DNA from 2 places in the Fictibacillus iocasae genome. Region 2 is predicted to be linked to the other one. Evidence: riboswitches for the same ligand, from Rfam matches in the RefSeq annotation. Region 2 holds a riboswitch; the other holds the start of a gene.
What was found. Region 2 has a riboswitch for cobalamin ahead of ACFQPF_RS13540 (ribonucleoside-diphosphate reductase subunit alpha). Riboswitches for the same ligand answer to the same signal wherever they lie in the genome.
Positions count from the first base shown of each region.

Region 1: another riboswitch for cobalamin. It lies ahead of ACFQPF_RS05905 (DUF4430 domain-containing protein); the one in region 2 lies ahead of ACFQPF_RS13540 (ribonucleoside-diphosphate reductase subunit alpha).

Region 1 covers NZ_JBHTCP010000011.1:51,871-64,176, reverse strand. The annotation lists gene ACFQPF_RS05920 (YpbB family protein) at 1-557, opposite strand, end outside; gene ACFQPF_RS05915 (ferredoxin) at 842-1,090, shown strand; gene ACFQPF_RS05910 (ECF transporter S component) at 1,463-1,984, opposite strand; gene ACFQPF_RS05905 (DUF4430 domain-containing protein) at 1,977-2,387, opposite strand; cobalamin riboswitch at 2,531-2,724, opposite strand; gene ACFQPF_RS05900 (ATP-binding protein) at 2,822-4,609, opposite strand; gene ACFQPF_RS05895 (response regulator transcription factor) at 4,610-5,326, opposite strand; gene ccsB (c-type cytochrome biogenesis protein CcsB) at 5,430-6,617, opposite strand; gene resB (cytochrome c biogenesis protein ResB) at 6,644-8,251, opposite strand; gene resA (thiol-disulfide oxidoreductase ResA) at 8,278-8,805, opposite strand; gene ACFQPF_RS05875 (pseudouridine synthase) at 8,865-9,608, opposite strand; gene ACFQPF_RS05870 (spore maturation protein) at 9,712-10,239, opposite strand; gene ACFQPF_RS05865 (nucleoside recognition domain-containing protein) at 10,239-10,832, opposite strand; gene ACFQPF_RS05860 (serine hydrolase) at 10,825-11,991, opposite strand; gene ACFQPF_RS05855 (isoprenylcysteine carboxyl methyltransferase family protein) at 12,058-12,306, opposite strand, start outside.
Region 2 covers NZ_JBHTCP010000046.1:1,782-14,087, reverse strand. The annotation lists gene yqeK (bis(5'-nucleosyl)-tetraphosphatase (symmetrical) YqeK) at 1-141, shown strand, start outside; gene rsfS (ribosome silencing factor) at 177-521, shown strand; gene ACFQPF_RS13560 (class I SAM-dependent DNA methyltransferase) at 527-1,270, shown strand; gene ACFQPF_RS13555 (sigma-54 interaction domain-containing protein) at 1,525-2,895, shown strand; gene ACFQPF_RS13550 (GntP family permease) at 3,109-4,503, shown strand; gene ACFQPF_RS13545 (3-hydroxybutyrate dehydrogenase) at 4,522-5,307, shown strand; cobalamin riboswitch at 5,450-5,633, shown strand; gene ACFQPF_RS13540 (ribonucleoside-diphosphate reductase subunit alpha) at 5,762-7,984, shown strand; gene ACFQPF_RS13535 (ribonucleotide-diphosphate reductase subunit beta) at 7,989-9,029, shown strand; gene comER (late competence protein ComER) at 9,084-9,923, opposite strand; gene ACFQPF_RS13525 (helix-hairpin-helix domain-containing protein) at 10,025-10,651, shown strand; gene ACFQPF_RS13520 (ComE operon protein 2) at 10,702-11,172, shown strand; gene ACFQPF_RS13515 (DNA internalization-related competence protein ComEC/Rec2) at 11,169-12,306, shown strand, end outside.

The DNA of each region.
Region 1 (12,306 bases), on a different contig from region 2:
AATAAACTAGCGATCTGGCTGTTCCCGTAATTTTCAAGCAACTGTACCATTTCATGATACAAACGGACAGCTGATTCTTTTCTTTCTGCCTCGGTCTTAGGAAAGAGCGCCTTTACCGAGCGTACAGCTTGATAGTCAGTGACAACGGGTAAAAAGCGGCTGTTATGCGCAAGCATGTTGGAGATGGATTGTATGTATAGCGACAGCGACAGCCAAAAATGATGCTCGATGTTCCAATGCGCGAGGCCTGACAAATGACGCAGGAACGGGTAATGATTATACCCCACTATTTTTTCCCCTTTTTTTGTCACGATGAAAACACCGTTAGACAGCTCCTCTATCAAGCTTTCCGCGAAAAGAACCGCTGTCTTCTCCTCCAGCTCGTTCTTTTTCAGGCTGGAAAGGACAGCGTAATATTTTCCAATGCCAAAAAGCTGGGCATCTGCCAGCGACTGGGCGGTCTTTTTTCCTGAAAGAATATGAATGATACCTTGGGCGGATCTCTCGCCGTTCACGTTCTGAAAACAGTCTAACAGCATATAATCAACTACATTCATAGCGACGCACCTTTGTTTCTGTTTCTTTTATTGTAGCAAAAACTGCCGTTCATTGCCGTACTAATAGCCGGTGATGAATAAAAAATGACTTAGATAGGGTTTGGCGTGGACGTGGAGGGGTATGATTTGGTTATGTAAGAAAACACCTTAATATTAATTGTTGAAATGTGTTTGTGAAGTCTTTACAATATAACTAGTAGACCTTAAATCGTTTCAGGAAAATGTTGGATAAATATTTTAGCAATCGTTTTTCCGGTTACCAAATCAATTAGGAGGTAATTTCTATGCCAAAGTACACAATTGTAGACAAAGAAACCTGTATCGCGTGTGGAGCGTGCGGAGCAGCAGCACCCGACATTTATGATTATGATGATGAAGGTATCGCGTTCGTGACGCTTGATGACAACCAAGGAATCGTGGAGATCCCGGATGTGCTTCTAGATGATATGCAGGACGCGTTTGAAGGATGCCCGACTGATTCTATTAAAGTAGCAGACGAGCCGTTTGATGGGGACGCATTAAAATACGAATAGATGGCACAAAAGCAAGCCTTTAGGACAAAGGCTTGCTTTTATTTTATTAAGGATGATAATCATTGTCAATTAAAAATTTCCATCTGTTTTTGTTTTCATTTCCCGAGTTCGAGTTCTCTCTCACTATGAACAGCAAGAAGCCTCCGCATTAAAAAGCGCGGAGGCTTCTCGTCTCTTTACTCCATAACGGTTTCCCCTTATGTACGGTCTTTAAGCTCCCATCTTTGCAGTCAGAAAGAGCATTCCGATACAAAGAGTCAGAAAGAGCACAGCAGAAATTCTTAACATATAGTCGTTCATAGCAGCCTCCTTTGACATAACCTTAATAGTGTATGCCCTGCTGCCGAAAAAGTTGTTATAAATCTCTTTGACCTAAGCTGCTCCGGACTTTTCCTTAACATGCATCTGCTTATTCATAATGAAGAAAAGAGGTTTGGCGAGTACAGCATAAAATAGCATATTTCCAACAGCATGGTTCGTATCAAAGCTCAAGCCTGCAAGATAATAGGCCCATAGATGATCGAGATATGGAGCGTTGAACAACGTCATCACTATACCGAAATAATAACCGCACAATCCCGCGTACACAGTTAGTGCCCAGTGCGGGAGTTGTGTCCTTCTTTTTCCGATTAAGCCGCTGAATACCGCGATGCTTCCCCACGCTGCGATCTGGCCGATTGTCCAGATCCCGCTGCCTAAATAAAGATTGCTTGTGATGGTGCTGATTGCAGCAAGAACCAGTCCATAAGTTGGGCCCAAAACAAAAGATGCGATGATCAGTATGGCTGTATTCGGCTGGACATTAGGGATGAACTGGAACGATACCCTGCCTACCGTCAGCAATGCCGATAGAACGGCAAGCAAGGTCAGCATCTTTAATCGATTGCTATTCATATTTACGGAAATCGAAGCCTACTTTGTCGCCTTTCTTCAATTTGATTTCTTTTGCCCCTTTCATCGCTTCCTCACCGTTAACAGAGAAAAACCATGATGTTTTGTCTTTTTCATTGCCTTCTGTTCCGTTGATTGAACTGATGAATGAGTCTTCATACATGGTTTTCACTTCAAACTCTCTTTTCATTACGTCCATGACCGTTTCGCCTTCTTTGATCGAAACGTCTTTTTTCTCAATTTCTTCTTTTCCATTATCTTTTGTTAATACAATGGTTACTTGCTCTTGCTTATTATCCTGGCTTGCCGTTACGTTCTTCTTTTCAGCTGTCTCGGTTTTTTCCGCCTGCCCACATCCAGAAACCATCAGTATAGCTGCGAAAAGTAAAGGTAATAAATTTTTCATGCTCATCACTTTCTCCTTTGTTTTATGTAATAAAGAGCAAATAAAAAACCCATGCGGACAAACGCATGGGGAAAACACATGATGACAGAGAGTGCAAGTAAATACACTCGATCGGCCAACACCTCCCTATCCTCGTAGGTCATGCTGCAGTCTCGTAACAGGCAGGTCTCCTGGCTCATGGTCATTGTTTCTTAAACACCTTCCCATTCATTTGAACAGTGGCATCCTTTTTAAGAATCTCCCATTTACAGTGGCGGGACCGCAACGGCTTTTACCGTTTTCCCTTTTAAGCTAACCTGACTCTTGATCAGGCTGCACCTGTTAATTCGTATGCAATTCACATTCTTCATTATAGCCGAAGCTTCCGCTGCAGCAAAGAGTTAATTTTCCAATTGTTTCTTATGAAACAATAAAAAACGCCGTATTATGCGGTATTATTCCACATTTCGGGGCAGAACAAAGGAAAATGTCGTTCCTTCACTGATTTTGCTGTGGACTGTAATGATTCCATCATGAGCTTCAATAATATTTTTAGCTATTGCAAGGCCAAGTCCCGTTCCTCCCGATTTTCCCCTAGTCCTCGCTTTGTCGCCTTTATAAAAGCGTTCAAAAACAAACGGAAGATCTTCATCCGAAATGCCGCTCCCCGTATCCATAACATCCATTTTGACAGCGGAATCTGTTATATCTGCTTTTAACATGACACTTCCGCCTTCTGTTGTATGCCTGATCGCATTGTCGATTAAATTAGTTAGCACTTGCTCTAGTCTGTCAGCATCTGCATAAAGTTCATTCTGTACATTATCAATCTGCGTCTCAAGCTGCAGCTGAATGTTCCTTTCCTTTGCAGGCCCATGGAACTTGCGCAGCACCCTAGCAGCATATTCAGGAACGTTAATCCAGGACCGGTAAAGCTTCATCTGGCCAGACTCAAGACGGGCAAGATCCAGCAGTTCATTGACAAGCCTGCTCATTCGGCGCGATTCGTCCAGGATGATGCCTGCCAGTTCTTTCTTCTCTTCTTCAGACTCCGCAATATCATCGACGATCGCCTCACTATATCCTTGAAGCATGGCGATCGGAGTCTTTAATTCGTGCGACACGTTCGCGACAAAGTCCTTTCGCAGCTTATCCATCCTGCGCTCTTCTGTCATATCCCGCAAGACCGCAACAGCACCCCTGATCATGGATTGATTGTAGAGCGGTGTCATCACAACGACCCAAGAACGTCCTTGCAGCGTTACTTCGATCAGCTGTTCGCGCTCTAGGGTGACGACCTGATTAAATTGCAGCATGACAGATTCAGGCAAGCTCATCTTATCGTTCTCTGCCATCCCCGTCTCATAATAACACGCCTGTAAAAAACGGTCAGCCGGGGGGTTCGTGACTAAAATATTCATTTTCCTGTCAAACGTGATCACGCCGTCCGCCATCGAGCTAAGTACACCTGAAAGCTGTTCTTTCTCTTGGTTCAGTGCTTGAATGTAATTTTTCAACTGCCGGCCCATGCGGTTAAAGGTCATGCCGAGCTCACCGATCTCATCATGGGTCAGGATGGGCACCTTCGCATCAAACTCACCTTTCGCTACAAGCATAGCTGCTTCCCTCATTTTACGAAGGGGAGCTGTTATACGGCTGGATAAGAAAAAGGCAAACACAGTCGTGAGGATGATCGCGATTCCGGCGGCAATAAAGATCAGTTTTTTCGCATGATCCGTGGTTTTTGCAATATTTTCGATCGATTGGTAAACATAGACAGCACCCGTTCCGCCGCTGCGGTCTCGGTATGGCTCACCATAGATGATCATCGTATGATTTTCAGCTCTGTTATCTTCAACAAATGGGAACTCATCTTTAACAAAACGCTTCGTTTTTAATTCTGGCACTTCCTTTAACTGCTCTTCGGTAAGAAACACGTTTAGTGATATTTCGCTTTCACCGGAAGCTTCCAACACCGGCTGTTTTTCGCTGTCAATCATCATGACGGACATCGAATACACTTCTGCCATCTCTTTTGTGTTCCGGACGGCTTCAACGCTGTTCTCGTCACTTTCTAAAATGACAACGAGCCTGTCTGCCATTTTTTCCAGCTGGTCTTTTGCTTGATTATCATGAAACGTCTCAAAAAATTGTGTGAGCAGCATAGTAAGAATGATCAAGACAGCAAGCACCAGCAAAAGAATGGTCAGCCAAAGCTTGCCAACAACACTTCTCCAAAGCATTTACTCGGCACCTTCAAACTTATAGCCGACTCCCCATACCGTTGCGATCATCGCAGCCGCATCAGGCGATACTTTGTTCAGCTTCTCGCGCAGCCTTTTCACATGGGTATCGACCGTTCGCAGGTCGCCAAAAAATTCATAGTTCCATACATCCTTCAGCAGCTGTTCGCGCGCATAAACTTTATCAGGCGTTTTCGCCAGATAGTGGAGCAGCTCATATTCTTTTGGTGTTAGGTTCACTTCATTTCCATCAGCGATGACCTTATGTGCATCATGGTCGATGGTCAGGTGCGGAAATACGATAATGTTTTTGGATACCGTATCCGTCTCTAAAAACCGGGTAGTCGAAGAACGTCTTAACAGCGCTTTCACCCGCAAGATGACTTCTCTTGGGCTGAACGGCTTTGGAATATAATCATCCGTTCCCGCTTCAAATCCGGAAATCCGGTTCAGCTCTTCTCCCTTAGCCGTCAGCATGATAACAGGCGTCGCTTTTTTCTCGCGCAGTTTTTCACAAACTTCTATACCGTCCATCCCAGGCAGCATGAGGTCGAGCAGGATCAAATCAAAGTTCATAGACAGTGCCATCTGCAGCGCTTCTTCCCCGTTCTCTGCTTCTTCCGTTTCGTAATTTTCCCGTTCTAAGTACATTTTCAGCAATTTTCGAATGCGTTCTTCATCATCAACAATAAGTATTCTCGCTTCACCTTGATTCACGGTATCACCTGCTTCTATTTTGTAAACATTCCCTCTCTTATCATACAGCAACGCGCCTGAAACTACAAAAAAAGCAAGCCCTTATGAGGGCTTGCTCACCTTGTTAGGCGTATGAATGAAGGCCTGCAACGACTAAGTTTACAGCGATAAGGTTGAACATAATAATCACAAACCCTAAGACGCAAAGCCATGCTGATTTTGCTCCATGCCAGCCTCGTGACAGCCGTAGGTGCAGATAAGCAGCATAAAAGAGAAAGGTGATCAGAGCCCATACCTCTTTCGGGTCCCATCCCCAATATCGGTTCCATGCTTCATGTGCCCAAATCATCGCAAAAATTAATGCTCCGAGAGTAAAGACGGGGAAACCGATCGCGACACTTCGATAGCTGATCTCATCAAGCAGCTCGGGATTTAAATTCTTCAGCTTCGGCTGCATAGCTGCTGCCAGCCTTTTGCGTAATACTAGTCTAAGAAGACCGTATAACAGCCCTCCTGATAATAGAGACCAGATCATCGTGTTCAGCTTGACGGCCGCGTTCTCGCCGTTCATCCAGCCAGGAGCATCAAACAGCGGGCCAAATCCGCCCTTTTCTTCCACTGCGTCCGCCGGTCCAGCGATGACAGGCATCTCATAAACAGCTTGCACCGTATTTCCGCCTTTTGCAGTAAATGAATAGACAGCTTCGTATCCTGCGGATTTAAACGTGACCGAGACGATAATAAAGCCCAGAACACATAAAAGAAAATACAGCACAGCCTCAAGCCATTTCGTTTCCTTAGTGGAGGTATCTTGCTTGACCGTCCCGATCAGATAAATCAATCCGGCGACAAAGGAAATCGTCAGAATACCTTCACCTAATGCAGCCGTTGTAACGTGTATTTTCAGCCAGTCGCTTTTAAGCGCTGGAATAAGAGGAGAAATTTCCTTTGGAAACATGCCGGCGTATGCAATAACCAAGAGCGCGACCGGCATCGCGAATACCCCAAGTGCGTTTGTTTTATAAATGGCATAAAGAATAATAAAAGCAAACACCATCATCATGCCAAAAAAAGTGGTGAACTCAAACAGATTGGATACCGGGGCGTGGCCGCTGGCAGCCCACCTTGTAAAAAAATATCCGAGCTGCAGTGCAAAACCGGCGATTGATGTGATGTAGCCGATTCTGCCCCAGCGTTTGGAATAAGAAGCCGTTTTCTGTTTTTTGTCTGAAAGCGACATAGCAAAGAATAGCGTGCCAAACAAATAAGTGATAAACGCTGCATATAGCAGCGAGCTGCTGAGCTGAGCCATCATGTATTACCTCTCCCTACTTAAACTTATGCGCTCTTTGCCGCTGTGCGGTCCTCTGGCATGGGAATGCCTGTTTTTTCTGAGAGCGACTGCAGATCCTTTTTCAAGCCAAACCAGTTTTTATTCGTGTGAGCGGCAATCCAAAGGGTCCCTTCTTTTTCCTTCACCCATATACGGCGGTGGTTCCAATACAAACCTTGAACCACTCCGATCATAAAGATGATGCCCCCCATTGATACGATAGGCAAGGTATAATCTTTTCTTACAGTAAGAGCCGTAAGATTTTTCGTTTTAATTCCGGCAAACTCAATTTTGTAGCGGTTCCCGTCCATCTCAATGTTGTTTTTAATCGCGACGAAGGCCTTTTCTTTTTTATCGTTTTCAGGCGATGTCATTTCAAAAACAAAAGCGGGATTATCTGGAACATAGTTCTTCGTCTTCGGCACGCCGTCCTCAAGGAAGTAGTTAGGATAATACTTTCCAAGGCTAACGGTGTAGCCTTTACCTAGGTCATACTTTTTTTGTGGATTAATCAAGTCCACTTCAAATGTGCCTAGGTTTTTTTTCGTTTGTTTATCAAGAAGAGAAAATGACATTTTGTTCAGTTCATCCATCTTAAAATCTGTCTGATAGAGAGAGAAGGAGTCAAATTTCAACGGTTTATTGACTTGAATTTTTCCTTCTTTCACTTTTTTCAGCGGTTCTGATCCGCCTAGAGTTCCTTTGGCGGATGATTGATAGAGCACCGCATTTGTCTGGAAATTCTTTGGAACAGGATTAGAGGTGCTTTGCAGCGCGTCTTTAAATTGCTTATCATTTTTATCGTAAAATTCCAGGATGAACTTCTCGTTTTTCAGATAATATTGCCCTTCATCTGAAAGTGTCCCTGGAATGGCGGCAGTCTCACCTTCGCGCAGCCAGAGGACTTCTTCTACATACATGCCTGGGAAAAACCGAAGCATCGCACCAGCTAAGAACAAGACGAGTCCTACGTGGTTCACGTAAGGGCCCCATCTTGAAAAACGTCCCTTTTCAGCAAATAAACTGCCGTTCTCTTCTCTCACATGATATTTTTGAGCCAAAAGCGCTCGCTTCATCTCTGAGAGATCACCTTTCACGTCTTGAGCGAAAAGTCTTTGATGCTTCAGAAACTGATCATGACGGACGACCTTCTGACGTTTAAGTGATTTGTACAGCGGAACGCCCCTGTCGATGCTTGCTACAATGATGGAAAGAGCGAGCATGCCCAACAATACGATAAACCACCATGAGCCATAAAGCTGATGAAACCCAAGCAAGTAATAGATTTTCCCTAAATTTCCGTATTCTGATTCATAGTGCGATGCGGGATCTACGGTCTGCGGTATGTACATCTGCTGTGGAAATATGGTTCCTATTGCCGCAGCTACAAGAATGATAATAATAATCCAGATGCCGACTTTAACGGATGAAAAGAAATTCCAGACCTTATCGATCACCGTTTGATTATAGGTTTGTGATCTTCTCGCTGTTCCTTCATAACGCATGCTTGCTTCCATATTTTCCTTCGCTTCGGCAAATGGCTTGCCGCAAGACTGGCAGATCAGCGTTCCGGCAGGGTTATGATGACTGCATTCGCAAATCATAGTATCCATGTTATGAGCCCCCCTTCGGCAAACTTTTAAGGCTTGATTTTATTCATCATGCTAAGGATGTCATCGTTTGACAAAGAACGGCTTGTCTTTTCAATCACCTTTCCGTTTTTGTCAATCAGAAGCGTTGTCGGAATCGGACCGATGCCGTATGCCCTCGTTACATCCCTGTTCTTATCCATCGGGATAGGAAACGTAAGACGGTATTTATCCTGAAAATCTTCAACGGCTATGTTTGATTCTCCGACATTCACCGCTAAAATGACGACACCTTGCTGACTGAATTCTTTATATTGTCTTTCCATATACGGCATTTCGCGTTCGCACGGCTTGCACCAGGTTCCCCAGAAATTCAAGAACACCCCCTGGCCTCTGTAATCGCTTAACTTTATTTCCTTGCCGCTGACATCGGTCAGGACAAAATCAGGTGCCTTGTCGCCTGTGTTGACGAGCGTCCGCTCATCTTCAAAAAAACTGCTGTAGACCGTGTAGCCAACAGCCGCCGCGATGCATGCCAGCAATATGGATCGAAACCAAAATCGTCCGTTCCCTTTCAATGCGTATCCGCTCCTTTTTCCTTGCTGCCCATTTTAATGATAACGCTAAAAAAAGGCTGTTATCGGCCTTTTTTTGACGTTTGTGTGACAGCCGCGTTGCGAAGAAGCTTCACCTCATGCGGAGTCAGTTCGCGGAACTCTCCCGGGTTCAAGCCTTTCACATCCAAAAACGCGTACTTTTCACGCTTTAATTTTTGTACAGGGTGTCCGATATGCTCAAACATTCTTCTTACTTGACGGTTCTTTCCTTCTGATATAGACAGTTCAATGATGGCCGTCTGCTTCTTTTTATCCATCGACAGCAGCTTAGCCCGGGCAGGAGCTGTCTTTCCATCTTCTAAGATGACACCGCGCTCGAGCTTTTTCAGCTGTTCTCTTTCCGGGATGCCCTTCACTTTGGCGATATAGGTTTTTTCTACTTTATATTTAGGATGCATGAGCACATTAGCGAACTCGCCGTCATTAGTCATGATCAGCACACCCGTTGTATCATAGTCGAGACGGCCAACTGGAAACAGCCTCTCTTCCACAATATCCTTGAAATAGTCAGCGACTGTTTTTCTTCCTTTATCATCCGTGACAGCGGTAATGACTCCGGATGGTTTGTACATTAAGAAATACACAGGCTGTTCACGCTGCACTTGAACGCCGTCAACCTCAATTCTGTCTTTTGGAGAGACCTTCGTACCAAGTTCTCTTACCGTCGTGCCGTTCACCTTCACACGGCCCTCTGCTATCATTTCTTCAGCTTTTCTTCTAGAAGTCACACCGCTGTGGGCGATCACTTTTTGTAAACGTTCCATTCCTTCACCTCATCATACATCATACATCAAAATCCGCCTTTATCCAACATCCCCTCATGCAAAAGACAGCTGGCCAAAGCGGCAGCTGCCTGTGAACACGCTATCAAAATACTAAACTTACTACGACGATTGATGCTGCAAATCCAATCAAGTCTGCTAGGAGACCTACTTTTAAGGCATAGCCCATCTTCCGGATGCCTACTGCTCCAAAATAAACCGTCAGTACGTAAAAGGTCGTATCTGTGCTTCCTTGTATGGTGGATGCCAGCCTGCCAATAAACGAATCCGGTCCATACGTCGCCATCAGATCGGACGTCATGCCGAGCGCTCCTGTACCTGAAATGGTGCGCAATAGGCCAAGCGGAACAATCTCTGCAGGCACATGGAGCAATGAAAATAACGGACGGAATGCATCCAAAACGATGTCTAACGCTCCAGAAGCCCGAAAGACGGAAATCGCTACGAGCATGCCAACAAGGTACGGGATAACGGAAATAGCCATCGAGAAACCCTCTTTTCCGCCCTCAACAAACGTTTCATAAGTAGGCACCTTCTTCATGGTGCCATATAATAGAATGAAACCTATTAGTATAGGAATAAACCAAACGGAAAAGGATTGAACGGCAGCCATCAACGTGTCTCCTTCCTTACCGAACGGTAATAATAGTAACGGTCAATAAGAATCGCACCGACGGTCGAACAAGCCGTTGCCATCAAGGTCGGCCCGACAATGTCCGTAGGTGTCGCGGAATGGTAGCTCATCCTGATTGCAATGATGGTAGTCGGAATCAGCGTGATGCTTGACGTATTGATCGCCAGCAAGGTAATCATCGAGCGGCTCGCTTCGTCTTTTCCGCCGTTTAACAGTTTCAGCTGTTCCATCGCTTTAATTCCCATCGGTGTAGCCGCGTTGCCAAGTCCAAACAAATTTGCAACCATATTAGAAAGGATATACCCTTGAGCCGGATGGTTCTTCGGAACATCAGGAAAAAGCAGTCGAACAATAGGCCGGAACACAACAGCAAGCATCTCGAGCAGGCCGCCTTTTTCTGCTATTTTCATAAGACCGAGCCAGAAAACTAGAACACTGACCATCCCGATGCTCAAAGTAACCGCTTCCTTGGCACTCGTAAAAAGAGCTTCGTTCACTTTATCCATCGTTCCGTTCAGAGCGGCAGTTATAAACCCTGTAACCATAAGACCGACCCAGATGTAATTAACCATCGGTGCTGTCCTCTGCTTTCACAAAGAAAAACTGTGAGAACATCTGTCTCAGCGACTTCCATACCCCGATATCCTCTTTGATCAGTGCTTCTCCTTCATAATAGAGTGGTAGATTGCCAATCTCAACGCCGGCTAGTTCAATGAACAGCCGGCCTATTGGCTTTGGAGCTTCTCCATTTTTCCATTTACCGTCTTTTGGATAACGGTACACATTTATGGTAGAGGATATATCCTGTTTCTCAGATTCCTTTAACGGATAATAAAATGTGCGGTTTGCCTCTACCTTATTTTTATATGCCTTTTGAACGCCAGACACTGGCCCCTTTTTTACGATAGGGACAAGGTCAAACTGATGAAATCCCCATTCGAACATGCGTTCATGGTCATCCCAGTCGTTTGGATCATTGAGTGTGACGGCGATAAGCTCCATACCGTTTTTCTCGGCGGTTGAAACAAGCGTCCGCTTTGCCCGCTTCGTATAGCCCGTTTTGCCGCCTGTAGAATACTTGTAGTATTTAAGCATCTTGTTCTTATTTCGCCAAACACGGTCCCACTTTTCTCCTTCCTGTGGAGAGCGGTAAACCTCAGTCGCTGAAATTTCTTTAAAACGGTCGTTCTCCATGGCATATCGTGTTAACAGCGCCATATCAAACGCGCTCGAATAATGATCTTCATGATCATCCAATCCATGCGGGTTTTGGAACAGCGTATCCTTCATCCCGATTTCCCTGGCCTTTTCATTCATCATGTACACAAAACCGTCGAGGCTTCCGCCGACGTATTCGGCAATGGCCACCGCACTGTCATTTCCAGAACGTAGCATCAGGCCGTACACAAGATCTTTTAACAACACCGTTTCTCCCGGCTTTAAATAAAGAGAAGATCCTTCTGTTCCGGCAGCGCTGTTTGAGATCTTCACTCTTTGCTCCAGCTTGCCTGATTCCACAGCGATGATTGCCGTCATGATTTTCGTGATGCTCGCGATTCTCATGGGTGAATGCTCGTCCCGGCCGAAAAGCACCCGCCCTGATTCCTGCTCCATGAGCACCGCGCCGTGTGCAGAAACACCTGGTCCATCGGCGGCAGCTTTCAATGGGATGGCAGAAAACAATAAAATTACCGCTATCGTCATCTTTACAATCGTTTTATATCGAGACATCCATCATCCCGTCCTTTACTGCGTTTGTACAAGTTTATGCAATAAAAGACAAGTTATGAGTTGGAATTATTTCCTGCCAGCACCAGGCATAAATCGGCTGTTGCTGCCATGGCGGCTATCATAATCCGTAAATTCCTTCAGAGCATACTCTTCCGCTGGAATGCGTATTGAAAGCATCCAGACGTTTAATGCAGAAAAAAGAAGCGCTGTGACGTATGCGTTAAAAAGGAGCGGGACAAGCAGCAGCTCGAGAATGACCACCAAATAATTTGGGTGCCGCAAGAACCGGTAAGGCCCTTTTGCGATGACGTTCGC
Region 2 (12,306 bases):
TCGAAAGTTTGTTTGAACAAAGCGTCATTAAAAGCGGTGCAGAACACCATACTATTTTTAATGAAACAAAATCAGCGAATTTATCCACTTACGCTCGACACGTATAACGGATTGCAGCTTGAAATAAAAGGGAAGCAATAAATAAAGGAGGTATTCTTTTGAACGAAAAAGAATTGATGGAATTAGTAGTAAAAGCCGCGGATGATAAGCGAGCAGAAGATATTGTGGTTTTGGAAATGAAGGGTATTTCCCTCGTAGCCGATTATTTTGTGATTTGTCACGGTAATTCTGAAAAGCAGGTGCAGGCAATCGCGAAAGAAATGAAGGATTCTGCTGCAGAAAACGAGCTGCACATTAAACGCATGGAAGGGTTTGACCAAGCAAGATGGGTATTGCTAGATTTAGGCAATGTGGTCGCTCACGTGTTCCACCGCGAAGAGAGATCGTACTATAATCTTGAAAAGCTATGGGGCGACGCGCCGACAGTGGACGTTGACACCATCATCACCGCACAAGGATAAGGCGTATGAGCTATGAGCAGTTTGCCTACTATTACGATGAATTGATGGAGAGCGCGCCATACGATGAGTGGGTACACTATTTTAAAAAAAAATTGGCTGCGCACAACCTCACCGGCAAACGTGTGCTGGACATCGGCTGCGGGACGGGATCCTTCAGCGTCCGTCTCGCCAAAGAAGGCTATAACGTTACGGGAATTGACCTTTCTAGTGAGATGCTGATGATTGCCAGTGAGAAAGCCGCAAAAGAAAATGTTTCCATTGCCTTTTTTGAGCAGGATATGAGAGAGATTGAAGGACTGGGAGAATTCGAGGCGGCCACGATTTTCTGTGATTCGCTGAACTATCTTTTGAATGAAGAAGATGTGCTGCAAACTTTTCGTGCTGTTCATAGTCACCTTGTGCCTGATGGTTTGTTATTCTTTGATGTACATACGCTCTTTAAGATGGAGCACGTTTTTTTAGGAAACACGTTCGGCTCAAATGATGAACAGTTGTCTTACATATGGCAGTGCTATGAAGGTGAATGGCCGGACAGTGTCGAGCATGAACTGACATTTTTTGTGCAGAACGGCACCAGCTATGAAAGGTTTGACGAACTTCATGTTCAGCGCACCTTCGAACCGTCTGTATATACCAGGCTGCTGACAGAGGCGGGGTTCGAGCTGCTAGAGACGGGTGCTGATTTTTCGGAACCGTCGGATAGCCCTGAGGCGGAGCGGCAATTTTTTATCGCGAAGAAAATTTCCTGACATAAAGGGCTGCTTTTCGTATATACAAGGGGTTCGCTTGGCAGCAGTGTCTGTCATGCGGATCCCTTGTTTTCCATTTTAAGACATATCACATTTTAACAGTAAAGGAATTCGACGTAGTCAAAAAGTTTAGGGAAAAGTATAAGGGCAACTATGGCTGACTCTCAGCCAAGTTTTCTTTATGCTTATAGCGCTGTTTCTGTAAAACGGATGTTAAGTTACAATGAACTCAAGCACATCAAGGAGGTGGAATCATGTTCACTGCGGATGAAAAAGTTAAGAACTCCATTCTTGAAGCGATTATTGATAGCGCTTACGAATGGATTGTAGTCGTCGATCGGAATGGCGTAATTCAATACATGAACAAGACGTATGCAGAATTTCTCGGTGAAAACATTCATGAGGTAATCGGCAAGCATGTTTCGGAAGTCATTGAAAACACGAGAATGCACAAAGTGGTAGAAAGCGGTGTTCCTGAAATCGCCGACCTTCAGTATATAAGAGGAAGCTATATGATCGCCAACCGCATTCCTGTTGTCGCGGATGGAGAAGTGATCGGTGCTGTCGGCACGGTCATCTTTCGCGATACCGGGCAGTGGAAGAAAATGAACAGCCACATAAAAAGCCTGCTTTCTGAGCTTGAATTTTACAAAAAGGACTGGCATGAAAAAAACGGTGCGAAATATTCCCTGTCAGATATAGAAGGCTGTTCGGAAAAAATGGTGCTGCTCAAAAACCAAGTGAAAAGGGCAGCAAGCAGCGATTTGTCGATATTGATTAATGGAGAAAGCGGAACGGGAAAAGAGCTGATCGCCCACAGCATTCATCAGTTGAGTGAGAGAAGCGGAAAGCCATTTATCAAAGTTAACTGCGGCGCGATTCCAGACACGTTGTTTGAGTCCGAGCTTTTCGGCTATGAAGAAGGGGCGTTTACTGGCGCAAAAAAAGGGGGGAAAGCCGGCAAGTTTGGGCTCGCTGATGGAGGAACAATCTTTCTTGATGAGATCGGAGACCTGCCACCCCACATGCAGATCAAGCTGCTGCGTGTGCTGCAGGAAAAAGAGATTGAGACGATTGGTTCGACAGTGTCCAAGAAGGTCGATGTGCGCATCATCGCCGCAACAAACAGACCGTTGGCGCAGATGATATCACAGCGGCAGTTCAGGGAAGACCTTTTTTACCGGATCAATGTCATTCCAATAAATGTCCCACCGCTGCGTGAGAGAAAAGAAGATATACCTGGGCTCGTTTTAAGGCTGCTAGAGAAGATAAGCAAGCGATCCGGCAAACGGATAATCGCCGTGGAAGCAGCCGTGATGGAATGGTTTCTTTCTCACGAATGGCCTGGAAACATTCGGGAACTGGAAAATATTTTAGAAGCTGCGTCGCATTTTTCGCAAGGAGAAGTCATTACGGCGGATGTGGTGCCAGCTCTTTCTCATGATGAAGTAAGCGCAGTCCAGGAGAATAGCAGCTTAAAGCAGATCATGCAGCTGACAGAAGAAAGAGTATTGCGCGATACGCTTGCTGCTTGCTCGTTCGACAAGAAAAAAGCGGCAGCGAAGCTCGGAATCGGAAAAACCGTGCTGTATGAGAAGATAAAAAAATATAACATTCAAGCATAGTGGATTTCCGTTACTGCGGAAAGTGTTTCCGGAATAACGGAGCAATACGTCTTCCATGTAGACAAGCAATCATCCTGTCTGTTCCGAAAAACCGGAAATCCTTGATAATCTCGTATGGTGAAAATCAGGTTGTTGAATTGGCACGCTTCTTGCATAGATAGATTGGTTGAGAGCGGAGCCTGCTCTCATGCCAACAAACAAGGAGGTTATGTAATGGACATTATTATTATTTTGCTTTCATTATTTTTTCTGATGTTCGTCGCGTACAGAGGGTTCAGTGTCATTCTATTCGCGCCCATCGCTGCGCTTTTTGCTGTCCTGCTGACAGAACCAGGGCACGTGCTGCCGTTCTTCTCAGGCGTCTTTATGGAAAAGATGGTCGGCTTTATTAAGCTGTACTTCCCTGTATTCCTTCTCGGGGCCATTTTTGGAAAAGTCATTGAGATGTCGGGCTTTGCCAAGTCAATCACGAGAAGTGTCATCAAACTGATCGGTCCATCTCGTGCAATGCTGGCGATTGTACTTGTAGGAGCCATTTTAACGTACGGTGGTGTTTCGCTCTTTGTTGTGGCGTTCGCTCTCTACCCTTTTGCAGCCGAGCTGTTTAAAGCGGCTGATATTCCGAAACGACTCATCCCAGGAACGATTGCACTCGGCGCTTTCACGTTCACGATGGACGCTTTTCCGGGTAGTCCGCAAATCCAGAACATCATACCGACAAGCTTTTTCGGGACAGATACGTGGGCGGCACCTTGGCTTGGTTTCATTGGCGGGATGTTTGTTTTTGTATTAGGGATGGTTTATCTGGAGTGGCGGCGCCGACAAGCGCAGCGTAAAGGTGAGGGGTACGGCACGGGACATGAAAATGAGCCGGAGAAAGTAGACGATACGAACTTGCCGAACGCGTTCATCGCACTATTGCCGCTTTTGCTTGTAGGGGTATTCAATAAAATTTTCACCACACTTATACCTCAGTACTATGGAAAAACGTTTGATTTCTCAGCGCTCGGGATGAAGGATGTTGCTCCGATTGAAATTCCGAAACTTGCTGCTGTATGGGCGGTTGAAGGTGCTCTTATCATCGGAATTGTAACCGTTTTCATTTTTGGCTTTAAACGAATGAGAAGTAATTTCAATAAAGGCTTGAACTTGTCGATTGGGGGTGCACTGCTCGCGACGCTAAACACGGCTTCAGAATATGGATTTGGTGGTGTCATCGCCGCACTTCCAGGGTTTGCTGCTGTGAACAAAGCGATGTCTAACACAATTACCGATCCGCTCGTGAACGAAGCCGTTACCACTACAACACTTGCGGGTATTACGGGCTCTGCTTCAGGAGGAATGAGCATAGCACTCGCGACGATGAGTGAACAGTACGTGGCACAGGCGGAAAAACTCGGTATCAGCCCTGAAGTGCTTCACCGTGTAGCATCAATGGCATCTGGCGGCATGGATACACTTCCACACAACGGAGCGGTCATCACGCTTCTTGCCGTAACCGGTTTAACGCACAAACAATCGTATATTGATATTTTTGCGATGACATTGATCAAGACGGCAGCGGTATTCGTAATTATTGCTCTTTATTACATGTTCGGTATCGTTTAATTAAGAAAGGAGATTATGATGAACGGCATTTTAAATGGAAAAGCGGTCTTTATTACAGGAGCTGCAAGCGGTATCGGAAAAGAGCTTGCGGCGGCATTCGCTGAGGAAGGCGCGTCTGTCGTGATTAGCGACCTGCAGGCAGAAAAAGCAGCAGAAACGGCGGAAGAATTAAAAGGCAAAGGGTTTCAAGCCATTTCAGTTGGATGTGATGTGACGAAAGAAGACGAGATAGCAGCGGCGCTGGACGAAGCGGTCTCTGCGTTCGGCCGTATTGACGTGCTTGTGAACAACGCTGGTCTTCAGTATGTATCGCCATTAGAAAAGTTTCCAACAGAAAAATTTGAACTGCTCGTCAAAATCATGCTTACTGCACCATTCATCGCGACGAAGCGAGTGTTTCCGCAAATGAAAAAACAGGGAAGCGGGCGCATCATCAACATGGCATCGATCAACGGCCTCGTCGGATTTGCTGGTAAAGCGGCCTATAACAGTTCCAAGCATGGTGTGATCGGCTTGACAAAAGTGTCTGCTCTTGAAGGTGCAGAGCACGGCATCACCGTGAATGCCATCTGTCCTGGTTATGTGGACACACCGCTTGTCCGCGGCCAGCTGGAGGATCTTGCGAAAACAAGAAACGTTCCGCTTGAGAGTGTGCTGGAAGAAGTGATCTATCCGCTTGTTCCGCAAAAAAGATTGCTCGATGTGAAAGAAATCGCAGACTATGCGATCTACCTGGCAAGTGACAAAGCTAAAGGCATCACAGGGCAAGCAGTCGTCATCGACGGCGGCTATACGGCTCAATAATAAAAAAAATTCCTCCGTCAGCTGAGCTGGCGGCGGAATTTTTTTAGCGAAAAAGACTACTTATCGAATCTAGTTTCACGGCTGGTCTTTCTATTTCACCTCTTGACAACATCAACATTTAGTGTGAAAGTAGAATATGTAAACTACATATTGAACATAAGGTGCCAAATTCTAGGCTTAATAGGGAATCCAGTGAAAAGCTGGAGCTGTCCCCGCAACTGTAATTGTGGACGAAACGGAAATGCCACTGTGCTCATTGATAGCATGGGAAGGTCCGGAGTAGGGTGAAGCAAAGCCAGTAGACCTGCCTTTTGTTCGTATGCTTTAGTTCCCGGGGATTGGGACGAGAAAGCCTTACTTGCCAAGCATGTGGTATGCTGCAAATTCGGCTGCTCTCTGCCTTATCCTTAGGATAGGGCTTTTTCTATGCCCGTAAATCGCAGGAGGGATTAGATTGGCAACAGCAGCAAACACGAAGCTCGGGGATTGGCTGGAACAACTGCAGCAAAGATTTCCACAGTTAAAAAGTGAAGACTATTTAAACAAAGTGATGCAGTTATGGGAAAAAAGCACAGATGAACACGAAACATGGCAAGAATGCATTCGAAGAGCTCTTGATTACATGACGCCTCAAGAGCCGGACTGGACGTTTGTGGCAGCGGGACTGTATCTTGAAACACTGTATGAACAGGCAGGAAAGAACAGGAAACGAAAAGATGGCGAGCGTTATCCCTCTTTTTATAATCTTTTACTAGACCTGACGAACAAAGGAATCTATGATTCTCAGCTGCTAGAAAGCTATACGCAAAAAGAAATAGAAGACCTGCAGTGCGGCATCGACCAGTCAAAAGACGAGCTGTTTACCTACATAGGGATTGTCACACTTGCGGACCGCTATCTAGCAAAAGATCATGATGGTAACGTGATGGAGCTGCCGCAAGAACGCTTCATGATTATCGCGATGGCATTGATGGTCAAAGAAGAGCGTGAAAATCGCATTAACCTCGTAAAAGAAGCGTATTGGGCACTTTCCAACCTGTATATGACAGTGGCGACCCCTACCCTTACGAACGCAGGAAAAAATTCCGGACAGCTGAGCTCTTGCTTTATTGATACGATGGACGATAGTTTACGAGGTATTTTCGACTGCAACACAGATGCTGCTACTGTGTCAAAAAATGGCGGGGGCTTAGGGGTCTATCTTGGAAAAATCCGATCCCGCGGTTCAGATATCCGCAGATATAAAGGCAACTCTTCAGGGTGTCTTCCTTGGATGAAACAGCTTAACAATACGGCGGTTTCTGTCGACCAGCTCGGACAGCGACAGGGTGCCATCGCCGTATATCAGGATATTTGGAATAAAGATATTTTGGAATTTTTAGATGCCAAGCTGAATAATGGCGATGAGCGCAAAAGGACGCATGACCTGTTTACAGGAGTATGCATTCCTGATCTGTTCATGGAAAAGGTAGAAAGAAGAGAAATGTGGCACTTGTTTGATCCTCATGAGGTGAAGCAGGTGATGGGCTTTGCATTAGAAGATAGTTATGATGAGGAAAAAGGCAATGGCACGTTCAGACACCGATATGCGGCATGTGTGAGACAGGAGGAGCTTTCAAGAACGGTGATTCCGGCCATTGAAATGATGAAGCGGATCATGAAATCACAGCTTGAAACAGGAGCTCCGTTCATGTTTTACCGTGATACGGTGAACAGGCTGAACCCGAACAAGCATGCGGGAATGATCTATTGCAGCAATCTTTGCACCGAAATTACGCAGAACCAGTCGGCAACAAAAGTGATATCGGAGGCAGCGGAAGACGGGAAAATCTTAATTACAAAAGAGCCTGGAGATTTTGTGGTATGCAACTTATCATCCATCTCGCTCGCGCGAGCCGTGACCGCCGGGGTTTTAGAACGGCTGATAAAAATACAGGTTCGGATGCTCGATAATGTGATTGATGTGAACACACTCGATGTTCCGCAGGCAGCGCTGACGAATAAAAAATACCGGGCGATCGGACTCGGGACGTTTGGGTGGCATCATCTTCTTGCGCTAAAGAAAATAGGGTGGGAAACAGAAGAAGCGGTGATCTTTGCGGATGAGCTGTATGAACAGATTAACTATCTTGTCATTCGCGCGAGTGCTGAGCTGGCAGCGGAAAAAGGGGCCTATCCAGCGTGTGCGGGTTCGGAATGGATGAACGGAAACTATTTTGAAGCGCGAGGGTACGAGAGCGATAAATGGCAGGAACTGCGCCATAAAGTTGCTAACAGCGGCATGCGCAACGGTTACTTGCTCGCCGTCGCGCCGAACGCTTCGACATCGATTATCGCCAATTCAACTCCGAGCATCGATCCTGTCTTTAATAGACTGTATTCAGAAGAAAAGAAAAACTACCGCATACCAGTTACGGCGCCAGATCTTTCTTCTGAAACGTATTGGTTTTATAAATCGGCATTTATGATCAACCAGCATTGGAGCATTCGCCAAAACAGTGCAAGGCAGCGTCATGTGGATCAATCACTGTCTTTTAATTTATATGTAACAAATCAGATTAAGGCGAAAGAACTGCTCAATCTTCATCTTGACGCTTGGAATAGCGGGTTAAAGACGACCTATTATACACGTTCTACATCAACGGAACTAGAAGGGTGTGACAGCTGTGAAAGTTAAAACCATCCATGAGCCACTAAAAGTGCGGAAATTGTATGATCCGGCTGCGCCGAACGCTTCGACCGGAATAATCAATGGAAAAAGCTCAAACGTGCTTAACTGGGATGATGTGCGATACTCATGGGCATATCCGCTTTACAAGAACATGCTCGGCAATTTTTGGACACCGTTTGAGATCAACATGTCCAATGATATAAGGCAGTTTCCTCTTCTGTCAGAGCATGAGCGCGAGGCATTCAACAAAATTATCGGCCTGCTCGCCTTTTTGGACAGCATTCAGACGGATTACAGCGGAAGAGCAGCACAGTTTTTGACCGATTCAAGTCTTGTTGCGCTCATGACGACTTTGTCTTTTCAAGAAGTTGTGCATAACCAGTCATACTCTTACATTCTCTCCAGCCTTGTGCCAAAAAACAAACAAGACGAAGTATTTGAGTATTGGAAGTCTGATCCGGTATTAAGGGAGCGAAACGATTTTATCGCTGAGGTATACGATGCGTTCGCGGAGTATCCTACGCCTGAAACGTTCATGAAGTCGATCGTCTTTGACGTGATTTTAGAGGGTCTGAACTTTTATTCAGGATTTTGTTTTTTCTATGGCATGGCTCGAAACCAAAAGATGATCTCGACTTCAACAATGATCAATTATATTAACCGCGATGAACAGCTGCATGTGCATTTGTTCTGCAAACTATTTCGTGAGCTGCTAGTGCAGTATCCTGAGCTGAACAGCTCAGAAACGGAGAAGTTTGTGCAAAATTCTTTTAAGAAAGCAGCACAACTTGAGGCAAACTGGGGTAGGCATGTCTTAAAAGATGCTGCTGTTGGGCTGGACATGGATGAACTGGAGCAATATATCCGGTTTATGGCCAACAAGCGGGTGAATGAGCTCGGCTTTGAGCGCCCGTTTGAAGGATGCAGAACGAATCCGCTGCCATGGATAAAAGCCTATTCAGATGTAAATTCGGGAAAAAGCGACTTTTTTGAGCAGAAATCGAGACAGTATACCAAAGTTTTGGACGATAATGGGTTCGATGAACTATGAAAGCCGGGATTTCCCGGCTTTTGTTCTTTTTATGAATGCGGTACATTGAACGTGTCACGTTTCAGGAAGTTCTTCTTTTACTTGGAACTGGCTTGTGATTTTCTCGCAGTCCTCATGGTATTTCTCGTGTGTTTTCTTGATCACCGCATCAAATAAGTGCTCATGATCCTTTAAAATCTTGATGCCTTCTCCCGTGATTCCGCCCTTCACGCAAACTTTCTGAATTAATGCGGGCAGTGTGTAGACCTCTTTTTCCAGCAGCTTGCCCATTCCGATGATCATTTCGGTGGCCAGAGTCGTCGCCTGGGCTTTTGAAATATCTGTCTCGCTCACCGCGCTGTTAATGAAACATTGCAATAAAAATCCCATAAAAGCAGGTCCGCAGCTTGCCAAGTCTGAAGAGACTCTTGTTGTGCACTCTTCGATCAACACAGGCTTTGAAATGAATGACATGATCTCAAGCAATTTTTCGCGGTACTCTGTGTGGCATCTGTCGCCGAACGAGATAAGAGAAGAACCAGACAGTGCGCGGTTCGTGATGCTAGGAATGGCACGCGCCACGTTGCAGTCGACGAGCGATTCGAGCTGTTCACACGAAATGGGGCTCGTGATGGAGACGATCAGCTTATGTTTGGCAATGACAGCTTTGTTTTCAGATAATAGATTGAAAAATTCGTGAGGCTTTACACAAATAAACACAATGTCAGCAAACTGAAAAACCTCTTCTGCTGAACTTCCCACCCGCAATTTCGGATAAGCGTTTTTCAGGCGTTCAGCTTTTGTTAATGTACGGTTCGTCACCATCAGCCTTGACGCATGGATCGCGGAAGATTCTATCAATGAGGCAGTCAGGACACTCCCCATGTTTCCGGTGCCGATTATACCGATTTTCATACACATTCCTCCTTTCCCTGCCTTTAAATTTATGCGGAACGTGAATAGAATATGAGTTTCTAAAAATAAGAGTAAATGCGGCGTGATCGATGGTGGAAGAAATGGTGCGAAAACACGGAAAGAAAGCAGTTTTAGCGGGGGTTTTGCTCGTTTTATTCATTTTGTATCTAGCATTCGGTCAAGAGAGAGTGAGTGTGGATGAAAGGGAGCACTCGATGCCGTCTATCCCTCAGCCAGCTGTACAAGAACCGAAGAAAAAGGATAAGAACGCTTCAGTTGAGGAAGGGGGACAAGACATCTGGGTCGATGTGAAGGGCGAGGTGGTAAAGCCGGGCGTGTACCAGGCGCGGTCCGGGAAACGGGTGATTCATTTTATTCAACTGGCCGGCGGCTTTACAAAAACGGCGGATCCGAAGTCTGTCAACTTGGCGGCAATCGCTACTGATGAGATGGTGATTTACGCAGCAAAAGAAGGTGAACAGCATATGATCCCGGCAGCGCAGCATGAGAGCGTGGGAGAAGCTGCGGCTGCAATCATTAACGTGAATTCTGCTACAGAAGAAGAACTGATGAAGCTTCCAGGTGTCGGTCCTGCCAAGGCAGCGGCCATCATCAGCTACCGCGAGGAAAACGGACCATTTTCGTCAATGGAAGATTTGCTGCAAGTCAAAGGGATCGGAGAGAAAACAGCAGAGCAATGGGCGGAACTGATTTCGTTCTCTCATTGACGGAGAGAAGACGAAAAGTCTACACTAATAACAGACAGGAGGGTAAGCGAATGAACCGCATTTCATGGAATGATTATTTTTTGGCTCAAAGCCATCTGTTGGCTTTACGGAGTACATGCACGAGGCTTGCCGTAGGAGCGACGATCGTGCGGGACAACCGGATTATCGCAGGCGGCTATAACGGATCCATATCCGGAGGTGTCCATTGCATTGATGATGGCTGTTACGTGATTGATAACCATTGTGTGCGCACCGTCCATGCAGAGGTGAACGCCATTCTACAGTGTGCCAAATTTGGCGTTCCGACAAATGGCGCGACCATGTATGTCACGCACTTTCCTTGCCTGAACTGCTGCCGGATTATCATCCAGAGCGGCATCAAAACCTTATATTACGGCGAGGATTATAAAAATCATCCGTACGCCATCGAACAGTTCCGGGAAGCCGGAGTCGTGACGGAAAAAATAGAATTTCAGGAGCCGCTGAACATATTTGGCAGACAAATGACAATAAAAGAGTGAAGCCGTTTACGGTTCCGCTCTTTTTTGCCGCTGCCATCGTAGGCATCATACTGTCAGATCATCGTATGTGGGCTGCTGCAACAGTGCTAACAGCATTAAGTATCCTGTTTTTTTGGAGCGGCAATCGCTACCTCTGGGCATCATTAGCAGGGCTGCCTTTATTCTTTTTGTATGCTACAGCCTATACTCATTATTATCTTCCCACATCAGATCTACCTCCCGCCGCGTTTTCTTCTTTATATACCATTAGCTCCATGCCTGTTATTGACGGTGATAAAATTTCATTTTGGGCAGAACACAGAGAAAAAGAGATTGGCAAAGTTTATGTCTCATATACGGCCAAAAACGAAGCGGAATGGAAAAGCTATTCTACTCTGCAGTCAGGCGAGAAGTGCTTGATAACAGGTGAGCTGGCGTATCCTGAACATAAGAGAAATCAGTACGGCATGGACTTTCCTCGATATTTAAAGCAGAAGGGAGCTATGTTTGTCCTTGAGCCTAGGGGTTTCCCTGAAAGGTGCATTCCGCCTGATGGCAATGTGTTCTTTCTTTTGTCATCACTCAGGCAAAAAGGCGTAGAGCATGTTAATACAAGGTTTTCTGAACCATCAGCCGGCCTGATTAATGCGCTGCTGTTTGGCGAGAGAAGCGGCATACCGCCTCACGTGACGGATGCTTATCAAGAACTCGGACTGACTCATTTGCTCGCTGTTTCGGGATACAATATTGCTGTGCTGATTGGATTGCTTTTTGTCGTGCTGTCCATGTCCGGATTGACGAAAGAAAAGATTTACCTCGTCATCTTACTCGCAATCCCTGCTTATACACTTTTGACAGGCGCTGAGAGTTCGATCATCCGCGCAGGCATCATGGGGTCCACAGCGGCTTTCTTTTTGTTCGTGAAGCGCAGGCTCATGCCAGTTAATGTTATTGGAACCGCGTTTCTGCTTATGCTGCTGTATAATCCTTATACCGTTTACAACCTAGGCTTTCAGCTGTCTTTTTATATGACCTTTGTTCTCATCTGCTCAAAAAACATCCTGCTCGCTCCAGGAACCAGCTTCTTGGTCATGCTGCGAGCCACACTGCTATGCCAGATCGCTTCATTGCCTTTCATTTTGTATCACTTCTTTG